DNA from 2 places in the Lactococcus sp. S64 genome. Region 1 is predicted to be linked to the other one. Evidence: riboswitches for the same ligand, from Rfam matches in the RefSeq annotation. Region 1 holds a riboswitch; the other holds the start of a gene.
What was found. A riboswitch is a leader RNA that binds a small molecule or an ion and turns the genes downstream of it on or off. The one in region 1 is predicted to bind FMN.
Positions count from the first base shown of each region.

Region 2: another riboswitch for FMN. It lies ahead of IAE51_RS01690 (ECF transporter S component); the one in region 1 lies ahead of ribD (bifunctional diaminohydroxyphosphoribosylaminopyrimidine deaminase/5-amino-6-(5-phosphoribosylamino)uracil reductase RibD).

Region 1 is NZ_JACVUQ010000001.1:90,888-99,931, reverse strand. It holds gene ribA (GTP cyclohydrolase II) at 1-654, opposite strand, end outside; gene IAE51_RS00460 (riboflavin synthase) at 663-1,313, opposite strand; gene ribD (bifunctional diaminohydroxyphosphoribosylaminopyrimidine deaminase/5-amino-6-(5-phosphoribosylamino)uracil reductase RibD) at 1,313-2,401, opposite strand; FMN riboswitch at 2,583-2,699, opposite strand; gene IAE51_RS00450 (magnesium transporter CorA family protein) at 2,870-3,775, shown strand; gene parC (DNA topoisomerase IV subunit A) at 3,802-6,276, opposite strand; gene IAE51_RS00440 (GNAT family N-acetyltransferase) at 6,551-7,000, opposite strand; gene IAE51_RS00435 (PolC-type DNA polymerase III) at 6,997-7,830, opposite strand; gene IAE51_RS00430 (isochorismatase family cysteine hydrolase) at 7,823-8,362, opposite strand; gene parE (DNA topoisomerase IV subunit B) at 8,567-9,044, opposite strand, start outside.
Region 2 is NZ_JACVUQ010000001.1:357,395-366,438, reverse strand. It holds gene racE (glutamate racemase) at 1-417, shown strand, start outside; gene IAE51_RS01725 (nucleoside-triphosphate diphosphatase) at 418-1,023, shown strand; gene IAE51_RS01720 (metallophosphoesterase) at 1,071-1,574, shown strand; gene cbpB (cyclic-di-AMP-binding protein CbpB) at 1,605-2,066, shown strand; gene xerD (site-specific tyrosine recombinase XerD) at 2,044-2,760, shown strand; gene IAE51_RS01705 (segregation/condensation protein A) at 2,790-3,518, shown strand; gene scpB (SMC-Scp complex subunit ScpB) at 3,511-4,077, shown strand; gene IAE51_RS01695 (pseudouridine synthase) at 4,064-4,783, shown strand; FMN riboswitch at 4,881-5,017, shown strand; gene IAE51_RS01690 (ECF transporter S component) at 5,132-5,752, shown strand; gene IAE51_RS01685 (ABC transporter ATP-binding protein) at 5,901-7,718, shown strand; gene IAE51_RS01680 (ABC transporter ATP-binding protein) at 7,702-9,044, shown strand, end outside.

The DNA.
Region 1 (9,044 bases):
ATATTTCGTCGGTAGTTTAGCTCTAGTCACCTGTTCTACTTGCAGTTCATTTTGCTTAAGATACTCTTGAATAGCTTTAATTGTGATATATTTCAAGCCCCACTCTTGCGCTTTTTCCTTCAGTTTCACCTTATGCATCATTGTTCCATCTTCGTCCATTATTTCAACGCAGACACCTACTTCTTTTAAACCAGCCAGACGCAACAAGTCAACCGTAGCCTCAGTATGACCATTTCGCTCTAAAAGGCCATTTTTCTTGGCAATAAGTGGAAATACATGACCTGGTCTACGAAAATCACTTGGTAAACTCTCGGCATCAACAAGTTTTTTTATGGTTAAGGCCCGTTCAAAAGCCGAAATTCCTGTGCTAGTTTCAATATGATCAACCGAAACTGTAAAAGCTGTTCCATGATTATCTGTATTTTTCTCTACCATTGCTTCTAATTGTAAATTCTTAGCATAAGTTTCACTGAGTGGTGCGCAGATCAAACCTTTGGCCTCACTTGCCATAAAATTAATTATTTCTGGGCTGATAAATTCGGCCGCACAGATAAGGTCGCCCTCATTTTCTCTATTTTCATTGTCACTAACAATAATCATTTCCCCTGCTTTAAGTGCAGCAAGTGCTTCTTCTACTTTATTATATTGGAACATTTTATCTCCTATAAAAATCCGTTGTTAAATAGTTTTTCTTTAGTTACTGAAGATTCTTTCATCGAAGAACTACTATCGCCCCATAATTTTTCTATATATTTCCCCAAAATATCATTTTCTAAATTAACAGTATCACCCACTTTTTTATCTGCAATAATCGTCTCTTTGAGCGTATGTGGAATAATGGAAACACTAAAAGATTTCGACTTAACCTGAGCAACTGTAAGACTAATCCCATCAATCGTAATTGAGCCTTTTTCGACGATATATCTCATTAAATTTAAGCTCGTTTTGATTTCAAACCAGATGGCATTTTCTTCTTTTTTTACTTCTAAAATCTGGCCAACTCCATCAATATGCCCTGACACAATATGCCCACCAAATCGGCCATTTAATGACATCGCTCGTTCTAAGTTAACTTTGGCACCCACATTTAAGGTCCCAAAATTTGAACGATTTAGACTTTCAGGCATAATATCAGCCGTAAATTCTTTTTGATTAAATTCAGAAATGGTCAGGCATAAACCATTTGTTGAAATAGAATCTCCAAGTTTCATATCCTCTAAAATCAAGGAAGCACGGATACTAATTTTGAAGGATTTTTCTCTTTTTTGCAGGCGACTCACTTTCCCTATTTCTTCAATTATTCCTGTAAACATTAAAGAAGCTCACTTTCTAATAAAATATCTTCTCCTAGATAGGTTATTTGAGCCCCTTCTAGGAGATAGGCTTGATTGGGGTGCTCAATTCCATGTCCTTCAACTGGACTTGGTGCTTCTTTTCCACCAAATATTTTAGGGGCAATGTAAGTTTGAACTTTTTGGACTATCCCTGCTTTTAATGCCGAAGCATTTAATGTCCCTCCACCTTCCAAGATGATACTGTCAATCCCTTTTTCTCCTAACTTTTTGGTCAATTCTTTCAAATTCAATCTTCCTTCTAGGCAAGAAACTAAAATAATTTCACAACCCGCTTTAAGAAAAGAAGCTTGTTTTTTGGGGTCAGACTCAGCTGTAGCAATAATCGTTGGAATTTCAGTAGCTGTGGAAACAATCTTGGAAGCTAAAGGACTTCTTAAATGAGTATCACAAATGATTCTTATCGGATTTTTTCCATTTTCCAACCTGACAGAGAGTTGTGGATCATCTAAAATAAGCGTTTCAACACCAATCATAATTGCCATAAAACGTGAACGGTCTTGATGTACTTTCTGTCTTGCAATTTCACCTGTAATCCATTTTGATTGACCTGCTGATGTCGCAATTTTTCCGTCTAAAGTCATTGCATACTTCATCATGACATAAGGAAGCCCTTGACTAACATAATAAAAGAAAATTTTATTTAATTCTTCACATTCTTTTTCTAAGACATTGATAGAAACTTCAATTCCAGCTTTTTTCATTGCTTTAATTCCTTTTCCTGAAACCAAGGGATTGGGGTCTAAATGCCCGATAACAACACGCTTAATTCTATTTTTTATAATCGCTTCAAAACAAGGGGGTTGTTTTCCCTGATGCGCACAAGGCTCTAAGGTCACATAAAGCGTGGCTCCTTCGGGAGATTCGTTACAATCCTTAAAAGCATTGATTTCCGCATGAGCTTCCCCATATTTTTCATGATAACCTTGACCAATAATTATCCCTTCTTTGACAATAAGGGCTCCTACTTGAGGGTTAGGGTTGACATTACCACCTCCTTTTTTTGCAAGTACAATTGCTAAATCCATGTAGTATTCGTCTTTTTTCATCTATTCATCCTTTCTAATAAAAAATAAGACCCTAAAATAAAATTTCAGGGTCTTTTGATAAATTTTCTATTTTTTTCGAGCAAAAATGCAGCTCAAAAAACCAAAAATGGAGTGAATTATATAAATTCACTCCAGAGTTTTAGGCTAAATAGACATAATACTGACTAGAGTATTATGGTTTTATTATCTTCTTTCATCCAGACTATACTGTCGGCCTCGGAGTTTCACCGAATCATGCTGCAAGCAGCTCGCGGGCTATACCGCCGGTAGGGAATTACACCCTGCCCTGAAGATTTATTCAATTGTAGCTAAAGTATAGCATTTAAATTTAAAGATTGTCAAGAAATAAAAACGTATTCTTTAAAATAGCAATTTCTCAAGTTAGTTATTAATAGTTTTCGCCTATTTATTTGCTCAAAAATTACAATTTTGCTAAAATGGCTCTATTAGAACATAGGATATCTTATCATGCAAGAAATAAAAATAAACCCTCAACTCACTTGGCTTTCTTTTAATGTCGAAGACCTTAGAAATACTTCTGAACTTGCTACTTATGGTATTGACTTAGAAACGCTTCAATATGCCGAAGATAAAAATGAACGTCCTCACACGGAGTTCATCCCTGATAGTCAAGACTTTGTACTGATTTTCAATAGTCTGGATTTACTCAATTCAGAAGTTCATTATAAGACGGTTCCCATTACTTTTGTAGCACAAAAAAATCGATTAATTACTCTTTATCATCCAGAAAATGAATATTTAATTAATCAAATTAAAAAATATTGTTTTCAAAATGAACCAGAAACAGTTTATCATCTTCTTTTCATCAGTTTATTTTTGATTTCAGAGGCTTTCTTTCCTTACTTAGAACAAATTGATAAATCAAAAGAAGAAATTAATCAAAAGTTGCGTGAAAAAACAACAAAGAAAAATTTGTTGGCCCTTTCTGATATTGAAACGGGAATGCTGTATATTGTATCTAGTGCCAACCAAAATACTCTACTACTTGAACAACTTAAAACAAAAAGTATTTACAGACAGTTCAATGAAACTGAAAAAGAGCAGCTTGAAGATGCAATTATCGAAGCACAACAGCTTGCCAGTATGACACACCTTAATGCTCAAATTCTTGAACAATTAGCAGGAACTTATAATAATGTCCTTAATAATAATTTGAATGATAATATGACAACTTTGACAATTGTTTCTGTACTTTTGGCAGGATTAGCAGTCATCACCGGTTTTTTTGGAATGAATGTACCACTTCCACTTACTAACCAAAAAGATGCTTGGGTTTGGATTATTGGAGCTTGTATTATTCTTTGGCTACTTTATGCGGCACTCTTTCGTTATATTATTGGTCGAAGACAATAAAAAAAATCAGCCAAAGCTGATTTTTTTTATTTTATTTTTACGCTTGCAATTTTTTCAAGATCATCAGCAATTGGATGTCCATTGCTTGTTCGATCTGATAATGATAAATCGCACAAATTGATATCGTATTTCTTGCCAGTCTCACTGATAACTTCTAATACTTGTTCATCAGTTTCTTTTGTCGCTGGTGCTTTAGCTTGACTGAACAAATCTAATTCTTCGGTCAATGCTGATAAATCAGCAGTTGAATTGATTAAGCCGGCTGCAAAGACGGTATGATTATTTGTCTTCAATGTTCGTAGTACTTGAAGGCCACGATTAGCACGTGAGGTGGCCGGAATATCATCCGTCTTAACACGTTTGATAAATGCCCGTTGAGTCAAAAGGTACCAACTATTTGAGTTAACAAAGAAGGCGGACTTAATTTTATCGCCATTTTTGAGATTCATGGCCTTGACTCCTGCAGCTCTAGCACCCAAAACTGGAACGTCATCAAGATTAAAGCGAAGGGCATAACCATTTTCAGAAATAAGCATGAGGTCTGCAAATTGAACTGGAGTGATTAGAACAATTTCATCATCTTCTCCTTTAAGTTTAGCACATGGAGTAGATTTTGAACGATAGGTCCGCCAAGGGGAGAAACTTTCACGTTCAATTTGTTTTATTTGTCCATTTCTTGTGACAACAACTAGATTTTCACCAGCAAATTCATCCACAATCTGAACAAAAATTACTTTCTCATCAGCTGAGAAATTAGAGAGACTTTGAGATAGATGCTCACCAATATCTTTCCAACGGATATCAGAAAGTTCATGGATTGGGCGATAAATGACATTGCCAAGATTTGTGAAAAGTAAGAGATGTTGAGTTGTTTTAGCATTGGCATAATAAAGGAGCTCGTCATCATCACGTTTACCAATTTCTTCAAGTGCTGAGGAAGCAAATGAACGTGGTGAAGTACGTTTGATGTAACCTGAACGAGTTACTGAAACTACAGTATCCTCTGCCACAATCAATTCGCTCGCTTCAATTTCAATGGTTTGAACTTCATCTTGTAATTCGCTACGGCGTGGTTTGGCAAATTTTTTCTTAACTTCACGAAGTTCGCGTTTCATTAAATTAAACAAGGTACGTTCATCGTTAATAATCGCTTTAAGTTCGAGAATTTTTTGCTCTAATTCAGCTTGTTCATTTTGTAGAGTGACAATATCGGTGTTGGTCAAACGATAAAGTTGTAAAGTGACAATGGCTTCGGCTTGCTCTTCGGTAAATCCAAATGAAACTTTGATATTTTCTTTGGCATCTGCTTTATTTTCTGAAGCACGAATCGTTGCGACCACTTCATCTAAAATAGAAACCATGCGAATCAACCCTTCAACAATATGAAGTCTTTTTTCTGCTTTATTTAAATCAAATTGTGAACGTTTAACGATAACATCTTCACGGTGTTTGACATAAGAACGGAGCATTTGTAATACACCGGTTTGAACAGGAGTCATATTATCAATTGCAACCATGTTGAAGTTATAATTCACTTGTAAATCAGTATTTTTAAACAAGTAATTCAAAACAAGCTGGCTATCAGCTTCTTTCTTTAATTCAATTGCAATCCGAAGCCCTTCACGGTCTGACTCATCTCTGACTTCTGCAATTCCGGGCACTTTAGCATTGACACGAACATCATCAATTTTTTTGACTAAGTTTGCTTTATTGAGCTCAAAAGGAATTTCAGTAACAATAAGTTGCTCACGACCGCCTTTCATTGGTTCAATATCGACTTTTGAACGAACAACGATGCGCCCTTTTCCTTTTTCGTAAGCTTTTCTGATTTCGCCTTTTCCTTGGATAATCCCACCAGTAGGAAAATCTGGTCCTGGTAAGAATTCCATGATTTTTTCTACATCAGCTTTAGGATGGTCAATCATATGAATGGTTGCATCAATGACTTCCCCCAAATTGTGAGGTGGAATATCTGTCGCATAACCAGCTGAAATCCCGGTTGAGCCATTGACTAAAAGATTTGGGAAAGCTGCTGGTAAAACTGTTGGTTCTTTCTCAGTATCATCAAAGTTCCAAGCTTGACTTACTGTATCTTTCTCAATATCTGCTAAAAGATAGCCTGAAATTTCTGAAAGACGGGCTTCAGTATAACGCATAGCGGCTGGTGGGTCACCATCCATTGAACCATTATTACCATGCATTTCGATTAAAGGTTCGCCCATCTTCCAGTCTTGACTCATCCGAATCATTGCTTCATAAATTGAGCTATCTCCATGTGGGTGGAAATTACCCATGACATTTCCGACTGATTTCGCTGATTTACGATAAGACTTATCAAATGTGTTTCCGTCTTTATTCATTGAATAAAGAATACGGCGTTGTACCGGTTTTAAACCATCACGGATATCGGGAAGGGCCCGCTCCTGAATGATATATTTTGAATATCGACCAAATCGGTCACCCATTATATCTTCTAATGGTAAGGTTTGAATGTTTGACATATTTTAACTTTCTTTTTAGAAAATTTGTTTACTTTTTTAATTAATTATTTGCTAATTTATAAATAAATCTTTGATTTTTACTGACAGTTCTCTGCTTTTGGCATTCTACAATACAAAATCACTTTTTCTATTCTACCACAAAATCAAAACGAAAAAAACTTACAAATTATTTATTGGTCAAAATTGATAAGATTGTTTATCTCTTTAAAATCTACTGACAGCTTAATTTGAAGTGAAAAAATTACTGACAAAGCTGTCAGTAAATTATTTCATCTTAGAATTTCAAAATCATATTGACATGTTTAATATCATCTTCGTAAAAGGGTTCAGAATTTTCAACAAAACCAAATGAAGCATAAAAATCACGCAAATAATATTGCGCTTCAATTGTTACTGCTTCTTCCCCATCTTCTTTAAGGACTTCTAAGGCTTTTTCAATGAGTCCTCTTCCCAAATTTTGTCCACGAAATTCAGGATTGACAAGGACACGCCCAATTGAAGCCTCTGCAAATGAAATCCCTTTGGGAAGTAGGCGACAAAGGGCCATCAGTTGACCATTTTCATTTTCTAACCAGAGGTGTTTGGCTACTTGGTCTTTGCCATCAAGCTCTTGATAAGGGCAGTTTTGCTCCACAACAAAGACAGCAGTACGCAGGCTTAAAATTTGATACATTTCATCTAATGTAAGTTGATTAAAACTTTTTTCTTTCCAAATTGCTGTCATTTTTCTTCCTCCATAATCGTCACGAAATTGGTTTTTTGCATTTCTTTTAGAAAATCAGAATGAATTTTCACTTTCTCTGAATTATGTAAACGAATATTTAAACTCGAACCTACGGAGTACTCTCGTTCAATCGAAATTCCAAGAACTTCAAAACGTTCCCATTTTCGCTCAAGATTTTGCTGATAATAGACTAAAGCTTTGGTGATTGGTAAATTTAACTTTCTGCGAAGGCTGTCAGTAATTTCATCAGAGCTGTCACCAAATAAATCTAACTGACCGAGTTCGTCAGTAACTTCTGATTCTACTGACAGCTCAACTTCTTCAATTTTCTGTAAATATTGATAAAGTTTTGCCGTGATTAAGCAGTCGTTGAGCGCGTCATGCGAACGTAAATCATTCATTTCTAGTAGGTCTTTAAAATTTTCTAGAGCATAAGAAGACATAGTTAATAACTTTTTACTTTCTGCCAAAGTATCATAGACACGAAAAGCCTCAACATCAGTAATGGCACAATCAATAATGGCCTGATAAAGAAAAGAAATATCAAAAGGAGCATTATGAGCCACTAATAAATGGCCTTTGATGAAGTCTAAAAATTCAGGTAAAATTTCTTCAATCGTTGGTTGATTTAACAAATCAGCTGGTTTTATGCCAGTCAATTGTGTGATTTCAGTTGAGACATAAGAGCGTTGATTTTTTACTAACTGATTAAATCTAGCTTGCTCTTGATTATTCTCATCATATTTTACCGCTCCAATTTGAATAATTTCATTTTTTTGTGCAGAAAATCCTGTAGTTTCAAAGTCAAATACGACATATTTCTCAGACATTTTTATTCAGTTCCTCGATAATTTCTCTTGTTTTAATTAATTTCCCAAATTTTGGTATTTCGTCAGTTTTTGTTTTCTGGAAGTTTTTTAACTTTCTGTCAGCACAGGCGTCTTCAATTATTATCGCTTCAAATCCCAAGTCCGCCCCATCTCTGGCTGTTTTTAATACTCCATTACTCATAGACACACCAGAAACATAAATTCTACTGACAGAATTATTTTTCAACTCGTCAGCTAAGCCATAATCAGATTGTTTAAATGCTGATGGCCCATATTTTACTAATTGATGTAATCTTGGATTTTTATCCAATTCATCTTGCAAAATCATCCGAGAAAAAGCTTTTTTAGCTGATTGCCAAAGTATTTTTGGTTCAACAGTCACAATATAAACTGGCTGATTTTTTTGGTCAAATGCAGAAATTAAAACTCGATTATTTTCAATAATTTTATCCCAGCCATAAGGAACAGCATCTTTCGCTAATTTTTTAATGAATGCTTGCAAATCAATAATAATTAAAGCTGATTTTTGCATTTTTTCTCTTTTCGTTTTTTATCTTCTTTTACAATTTCTTCCATTATATCATAGCTAACAAAATGAAACAAAGTTTCTCTTGCTAGCTTTGCTGGCTTACGAATAGGCTTGTTGTTACACCTAAAGTGAGCAATAGTGATACTTACATCATAAATTAAAGTAAAAAACCTCGAAAAATCGAGGTTAATTATTAAAGAAAGTAACTTAGAATACTGTTTCTTCTTCCATTGTAAATTTCACATTATTTTCAATCCATTTACGACGAGGTTCAACTTTATCCCCCATCAGTACTGAAACACGTTTCTCTGCTTGAGCTGCATCATCAATGGTCACTTGTATCAATGTCCGAGTTTCTGGGTCCATTGTTGTTTCCCAAAGTTGATCAGCATTCATTTCTCCAAGTCCTTTATAACGTTGCAAATTAGCATTTTTACCAAATTGCTTGCGAAGTTCTGCTAACTCACCATCTGTCCAAGCATACTCAATTTTTTCTTTTTTGCCTTTTCCTTCACTCATTTTATAAAGTGGTGGAAGGGCAATATAGACATGACCCGCTTCAACCAATGGTTTCATATAGCGATAGAAGAAAGTCAATAAGAGCGTTTGAATGTGTGCTCCATCAGTATCGGCATCGGTCATAATAATGATTTTGTCATAATTACGGTCGGCCAAGGTAAAATCT
Region 2 (9,044 bases), 270 kb from region 1:
TCATCAGCAGTAGAAGTATATAGCCTAGCATGTCCAAAATTTGTTTCAATCGTTGAATCAAATGAAATGGAATCTGAAATTGCTAGAAAAGTTGTATCAGAAAGTCTTGTTCCACTAATTGGAAAAGTAGATACCTTAATTCTCGGATGTACTCACTATCCTCTCTTACGTTCCTTAATCCAAGAAACAATGGGAAAAGAGGTGCGTTTGATTGATTCTGGAGCAGAAGCTGTACGAGATATCTCTGTTCTGCTCAACTATTTTTCAATAAATGGACAAGAACGTCAACCATTAGAGCATCGTTTCTATACTACTGCGGGCGTTAATTCATTTAGAGAAATTGCAGAAAAATGGTTAAACATCGGAAAACTTCAGATTGAACATACTGAAATAGAGAATTTCAATAAGGAAAAATAAATGGAAAAAACACTTATTATCGCAACAAGAAATTCAGGAAAAACAAAAGAATTTAAGAAATTATTTGCTGATTTCGGTTATGAAATCAAAGATTTAACAGATTATCCAGAACTTCCTGAAATTGAAGAAACTGGAACTACTTTTGAAGAAAATGCTCGTTTAAAAGCAGAACAAATCGCTGAAATTACTGGGCAAGTAGTTATTGGCGATGATTCAGGACTTTGTGTTGATGTCCTTGGTGGTTTGCCTGGCATTTGGTCGCATCGTTTCTCGGCTCCAGATCCTACTGATGAGAAAAATATCGCAAAACTTTTGCACGAACTGGCTCCAACGGCAATTACTCCAGAACGTAGAAGCGCACATTTTCATACTACGCTTGTGGCGGCAAAACCAGGCCGTGAGAGTTTAGTTGTAGAAGCAGATTGGGATGGCTATATTGCTCTCGCTCCTAAAGGAGAAAATGGCTTTGGCTATGATCCTATTTTCATGGTTGATGCCTTTAGAACAGCCGCAGAATTATCAGAAAAAGAAAAAAATCAAGTCTCTCATCGTGGACAAGCCTTGAGAAAATTAATGGCTGAACTTCCTGAGTGGCTTGACAAATAAGTTTAAATAAATTAACATAAATATAATTATGTAAAAGAGGAATGCTTATGTTTGTAGTAATGTCTGATTCACATTATGACCGCGATGTGGTTCAATCCATAAAATCAAAATATTTGAATGAAGCAACTGCTATCTTTCATTGCGGAGATTCTGAACTTCCTAGTTCTGATGAAATTTGGCAAGGAATAACTGTTGTTGCTGGGAACTGTGATTATGATAGTGGATATCATGATTTTCTTACTCAAGAAGTTGAAGGAAAAAAGGTATTAATTACACATGGTCATCTTTTTTATGTTGGTTTAGGATTAGACCGTTATTCTTATTTTGCTGAGGAAAAGAACGCAGATATTGCACTTTTTGGACATATCCATCAACCAGTAGCACAAAAAATAAATAATATACTTTATGTAAATCCAGGTTCAGTTGCACAACCTAGAGGGAAGTATGATATCAAAATGTATGCTATAATTGAGATTGAAGGAGAAGAGTTCAAAGTTTCTTATCGAAATCTGCAACATGAACCTATCCCGGAACTACAGTTCAGACTCTAAGTCTACAAAGCTCTTTAAGGAGTAATTTGCATGATTGATAAAAAGATTGAGGATTTTATCTTGAATCAAAGTGAAACCTTTATGATTCCTGCCTCAAATGTTGCTGTACTTTATGCTGAGCATAATATTGCTCATGCAAAACTGATGCTTAGTCAGTATAAGTATTCACGAGTTCCAGTTTTAAATGAAAAAAAAGAATACGTTGGTGTTTTGGGTTTAACAGAAATCGTTGAATTTGAAATGGAACAGAATTTCTTTTTTGAAAAATTACATAATACATCAATTTCGGAAATAGTTAATAAAGATGTTCAAACAGTTGGACCATCAGTAACCTTGGAAGAAATGATGCACAAATTAATTAAGGAGCCATTTCTCCCAGTAGTCAAAAGACAGGAATTTATGGGGATTGTTGTTAGGCAAGAAATATTAAAGGCCTTTAGTGCCTTTGCTCACGACTTTACAAAATATTATGAAATTACCAAACGAGATTGACGAGTATTTAGCAAGCAGAAATTTTTCAGAGAATACTCGTTCAAATTACCATTATGATTTAGTTTCTTTGCAGGCTTTCTTTGAAGATAAGTCACTCACAACAGAAAACTTAGAACTTTACAAAATTCAAATTAGTAATCTTTCGCCAGCAGCACAGCGAAGGAAGATTTCGAGTGCAAATCAATATTTGCTTTTCCTGTATCAAAGACAAAAAGTTGACCAGTACTTTAAAATTAAACAAGTCGTTCAAAAAAAATCACAGACTGCTCAAAGTTATCATCCAATGATTAAGGAATTTCCTGAGTTCTATGGTCCTTTGACCTGTCCAGGACAATTTTTAGCCTTATTAATTTTAGAATTTGGTTTAAATTTTGCTGAGATACAAAAATTGAAATGGGAAAATTTTAATTGGAACTTTAAATATCTCACGATTGAAAAAGCCGGAATAAAACGAGTTTTACCAATTAGAGAAAAATTTGCCATAAGAGTTAAAGCCATTAATAATGCTGATGAATTATTCGCAAAATCTCGTCAATTTCTTTATACTGAATTGAAAAAATTTACGAACTATTCTTCCAAAGAAATTAGAGAACAGTATATCTTGCATCAGGTTAAAGCAGGGAAGTCAATTTATGAACTGGCAACTCTACTTGGTTTAACAACTATTACAACGCTTGAAAAATATTATAGATAGGAATTTACACTATTTTTATTATGTAAACTATGATTAAAGAAATCAATATAAAAATTAAAAACTTCGAGGGTCCTCTCGACCTTTTATTGCATTTGGTAAGTCAGTATGAAATGGATATTTTTGAAGTTCCATTGGTACCAGTTATTGAGCAATATCTTATCTATATTCAAACCATGAAAGAACTTGAATTGGAAGTAGCTGGAGAGTACATGTTAATGGCAAGTCAACTGATGTTAATTAAATCAAGAAGACTTTTACCGACAGTTACCGAAACTTTTATTGAAGATACAGAACAACTTGAGTATGATTTATTGGCTCAAATTGATGAATATCGGAAATATAAAATGTTGTCACAAGATTTAGATGAACTTCATCAGGAACGTAGTCACTTTTATTCAAAAGCTAAGACAGAAATTATCACTGATGAAACTGTACTTTTGCAGGATAAATCTGCTTTAGATTTATTTCTAGCTTTTACTAAAATTCTTGAGTTGAAAAGACAACATTTTCAAGACGAAAATACAAAAATAGCAGCTGAGAAATTTACAATCGCTGATAAGATTTTAGAGTTAAGTACTAGATTTACAGAACAAAAAATATGTAAATTTTCAGATTTATTTTCTAGCTCTACTAATAAAGATGAACTCGTCACCACTTTTATGGCTCTTTTAGAATTAATCAAAAATCAACAGATTTCTTTTTCTCAAGGAGAGCTTTTTGGAGAAATTATTTTAGAAAGAAAAGAAACTAGTGAATAAGACAGCAAGTTGTGAACTCTTACTTTTTGTATCTGGCGAAGCTGGTTTAACTTTGGCAGAATTGTCAGCATTGACAGAAATGTCTAAACAAGCTTGTCAGCAACAAATTGATTACTTAAAAGAAAAATATCATTCTGATGAAGAATCTGCTTTAACGATTATTGAAACTGCAGGTAAATATCGTATGGCTACAAAAGAAGAGTTTGCAGAAATTCTTAAAAACTATGCCAAAACTCCTCTTAATCAATCCTTGTCAAAATCAGCTCTTGAAGTTTTATCAATTATTGCTTATAAGCAACCTTTAACTCGACTCGAAATCGATCAGCTCCGCGGAGTGAATTCCTCAGGTGTTCTCTCAACACTTCGTGCTTTTGATTTGGTTGAAAAGGTCGGGCAAGTTGAAGCACCAGGACGTCCAAGTCTTTATGCAACAACTGAATTTTTCTTAGACTATATTGGGATTAATCATTTAGATGAATTACCTGAAATAGATGAGTCAAGATTTATCGCAGAAGAACAAACCTTATTTAACGAAAGTGAAGAAAATGAGAATCAATAAATATTTGGCCCATGCAGGTGTGGCAAGCAGACGTAAAGCAGAAGAACTAATTTTAGCGGGAAAAGTAACGGTAAATAATGTTCCAATGACAAACTTGGGTTATCAAGTTTCAACTGGAGATATCGTTGAAGTTAATGGAGTAGCAGTTTATAACGAAGAACCCGTTTATTATCTTCTAAATAAACCAAGAGGCTATATTTCTTCAGTTAGCGATGACAAAGGACGTCAAACGGTAATGGATTTAATGCCTCAAGTTAAAGAACGGATTTACCCTGTGGGACGTTTGGACTGGGACACAAGCGGTTTGCTTTTGCTTACAAACGACGGTGAGTTTACGAATATGATGACTCACCCACGTCATGGCGTTGATAAGGTCTATGTTGCTAAGGTAGAAGGTCAAGCGAACAAAGAAAACTTGCGTCCTTTAACTTTAGGTATGACTATTGAAGGTAAAAAAGTTAGTCCCGCCCGTTATGAGATTATCAAACAAGAGAAAACAAAAAATCATTCGATTGTTAGTTTAACTATCCATGAAGGACAAAATCATCAAGTTAAAAAAATGTTTGCGGCTGCAGGACTTCCAGTACAAAAATTGAGTCGTATTCAATATGGAACTCTTACATTGGATGGACTTCCAACAGGACAATTTCGTCGTTTGAGTAAAAAAGAAGTTTCTCAATTGATTAATGCAGCCCAAGGAAATTAAGTGATTATTATAAAAGACAATTCTGATAAAGAGTTGTTTTTTTATTTCTTAAGCAAATCTTATTCTTGATAAGCAAACTATTTTTGTGCTATAATAAAAATATCTTCAGGGCACCGTGTAATTCGGGACCGGCGGTAAATAGGGCTTTGACCTTATGACTCCGCGATTCGCTACGGCGATTGAAGCAGTGAGAATCTGCTAGCGACAGTAAAGTCTGGATGGAAGAAGATGAACAATTTTTGTAGTGTAATCAACTTCGGTTGGATTACTGTTTTTAGCCAAACCAAAAATGTCTATCAACTTCCTCGAAATTTGAAGAATTATTTTCTCATATTTGGAGGTTTTTTTATGTCTAAAACACGTCGGATGGTATTAATTGCCATGCTTGCTGCATTATCAACAATCTTATTATTGCCGATTTTGCAGTTTCCGCTATTGCCTGGAATTGATTTTATGAAAGTTGAACTCTCGATCATTCCAGTACTTATTGGAGTCTTTACTTTGGGATTGGGTGATGGATTTATTATCCTCTTTATTCGCTCTATCTTATGGTATCTCCTATTTAATCAAGGGCCATCAACTTGGATTGGTGTGCCGATGAACTTCATTGCTTTGGGAATCTTCATGGCAATTGTTTGGTTCTTTACAAAGAAAAAATTCTCAATCAAAAACTATACAGTTGGTGTGGTTTTAGCAGCCATCGCATCAGTTCTTGTGATGATGGTATTGAATGTTTTCTACGCACTCCCTCTCTATCGTTTAGCTGCTGGCTTCGATGTTGATAAGATTTTTGTTGGAGCAACTCATCTTTTTAATATGGGTTCTCTATCAGTTACTTTGAATCCAACTTATCTTTTAACAGTAGTTTTACCTTTTAATGCTTTGCAGTACATCATCTTTGCTCTGGTATTTGGTTTGATTGTTGCAGTGTTCAAGAAAAACAAAGTCGTAAAATTTTATAATGCTTAATAAAAAAAGAAATTTCATTGATTTGAAGTTTCTTTTTTTATTTAAATAGTAAATAAGTGGGAATCTCACTTCATATAGTCTGTTTTAAACGCTTTCTTTATGGTATACTAATATTTAGAATATTATAAAATAAAATGGAATAGACTGTATGAAAATTTTTAAAGATTTATGGTGGTTTTTTAAGGCAGAGAGAAAAGGTTATGGCGTTGGTCTATTAGCCCTTTTTATTGTTTCTTTAACTCACTTGATCCCGCCTTTAATTATCGGAAAAATTATTGACCATATTGTTAAGCGTAACCTGACTTTACCCTTAATTTTGAGTTTTTCTGGTATTTTATTGATCACTGCACTCGTTGAATATGGCTTTCGTTTTCTTTGGTCTACAAATATTTGGGGTGAAGCCTTTAAACTGGAAAAAATAATCCGTAGTCGGCTTTTTAGGCATTTTTTAAGAATGGATACCCTTTTTTATCAGAGAAATCGGACTGGCGATTTGATGGCTCATGCGACAAATGACCTACAAGCGATACAGAGTGTTGCTGGACTTGGTGTTTTGACTTGGGCAGATTCTTTAATGACGGGCGGGATGACAATCATTGCTATGCTCTTATTTATCGACTGGCGTTTGACAATTATTGCTGTCCTTCCTTTGCCTTTACTCGCGCTAGTATCTAAAGTTTTAGGGGATAAAATTCATGTAAGTTTTGAACATGCCCAAGAAACCTTCTCTGAAATGAATGATAAAGTCCAAGAATCGATTACAGGAATGAAAGCAATCAAATCTTTTGGTGAAGAAGAACAAGATATGGCTGATTTCCAAGTTAAGTTAGATAATATTGATAAAGCCTTTATTAGGGTCAATTGGATTGACTCAATGTACGATCCTTTAATCACTTTAATTGTTGGTTTATCTTATACTTTAACCATTCTTTTAGGGGGCTACTATGTTGTTCACCACGTTTTAACGATTGGTCAGTTAGTTGCTTTTATGACTTATATCGGAAATTTGGTCTGGCCGATGTTTGCTATTGGTGTTCTTTTTAATGTTATTGAACGTGGAAGAGCTTCATACAGTCGAGTAGAAAAATTATTAGCTCAAAAAGCGGAATCAAAAATTTCTGAAGGTACTTTGAAAATGCCAAAAGAAGGTCAACTCCTTTTTGATATTGAAAGTTTTACTTATCCAAATGAGAATGAAGGGCGCAATCTGGAGAAAGTTCAATTTAATTTAAAAGAAGGTCATGTTTTAGGTTTGGTCGGACGAACAGGTGCAGGAAAATCAACGATTATTAAACTTTTAATGAGAGAGTTTGACCATTACAAAGGACATATTACTTTTGCTGACCATGATATTATGGATTATCAATTAGATGAATATTTGCCAGCGATTGGTTATGTTCCGCAAGAACATTTTCTATTTTCGATGTCTGTCAGAGATAATATTCGCTTTGCTAAGATGTCAGCGAGTCAAGAAGAAGTTGAAATTGCAGCTAAAGCAGCTGGAATTCATGGTGATATTATTGCTTTTCCTGAAGGTTATGATACTTTGGTTGGCGAGCGTGGCGTTTCACTTTCTGGTGGACAAAAGCAAAGGTTATCTATTGCGAGGGCGCTACTTATTCAGCCTAAATTATTGATTTTAGATGATGCGCTGTCAGCTGTTGATGCCAAGACTGAACAGTTAATTTTGTCAAATTTGAAGGCCTTACGTCATGAAAGTTCAACGTTAGTTGTCAGTCACAGATTGTCATCAGTAATGGAAGCTAATGAAATTCTCGTACTAGATGAAGGAAAAGTGATTGAGCGTGGTTTGCATGAAGATTTGATTAAATCTGGAGGTTGGTATGCTCAAATGTGGCAAATGCAACAGATTGAAAGTCATTTGACAGCGAATGATGAAGATGAGAATTTACTGACAGGTTCGTCAGTAAATCGGGAAGGAGAAGAAAATGGAGAAATCTACTGACAAAATGTCTGTCAGAGAAAGTTGGCAAGTTTTTAAATTTATTTTCAAATTCCTATTACCTTTCAAAAAGTATTTCGTTTGGGCTTTTGTTTTTAGTGTAATTACAACTGCTCTTGCTTCAATTATGCCTTTTGTTCTGTCCGTTTTTATGGATTCTTATTTGACACCTATGAAAGCGACTGACCAGATTATTTTCTATTTTGCAGGTCTTTATTTGATTTTAGCAATAATCAATTCAATTGCTTTCTTTTTCAAATGGAATTATCTGCAAAATGGTTCGATTTTTGTTAATCAATACATTCGTAAGAAAGTTTATCGAAAAATTCATCAGCTAGGCATGCGATATTTTGACCAAAAACCGACGGGTTGGTTAATCACCAGAATCACAAATGACACCGATTTATTTGATTTCTGGCAGACTTTGTTTAATGCATTAACAAGTTTGCTTTCTATTATCATTGCCTTCATTGCTTTGTTTATTATTGACCACCAAATTGCGCTTGTGATGTTGTTGATTCTTCCCCTATTGATTTTGGCAGTATTGATTTATCAAAAAGTGAGTACAAAAGTTTATCAAGCCATGCTTGCTAAGCGTTCAGAATTGAATACGAAATTAAATGAATACATTTCTGGGATGAGAATTATTCAACAATTTCGTCAAGAGAGCAGACTAGGAAATGAATTTGAAAAAACAAATGATGAATATTATGGTTATCGAAAACGAGTGATTCAGATTAATGGGATTTTGTTGAGCCCTTTGGTTAATTTTTTGATGGCCATCTCAATTGTTGTTGTCTTGTTGATGTATTCTAATCGAAGTCTACATGCAGTGGTTGAGGCTGGTTTAATTTATGCTTTCATCAGTAATGTACAAATTTACTTTAATCCTATTTCAGGATTGATGGATTCTTTATCAAACTTTTCAAATGGATTGGTAGCCTCTAGTCGCATTAAGACAATCATGGAAGAAAAAGAATTTGCGCCACAACAAGGAATTTCAACTTCTGTCAGTAAAAATGTTGATGAAAAATTTACTGACAGAAAATCTGTCAGCAATTCTCCAATCATTCAAGAAGGAAAAATTGAATTTCGCAATGTCAGTTTTTCATATGACGGAGAACATCAAGTTTTGAAAAATATCTCATTCATTGTGAATCCTGGAGAAACGCTTGCTTTTGTAGGTCATACAGGTTCAGGAAAATCGAGTATTATTAATGTTTTCATGCGCTTCTATGAATTCACAGAAGGTCAAGTTTTGATTGATGATCAGGACATTAGAAGTTATTCAAAAGAAGAACTTCGGAAAAAAATTGGTTTAGTATTGCA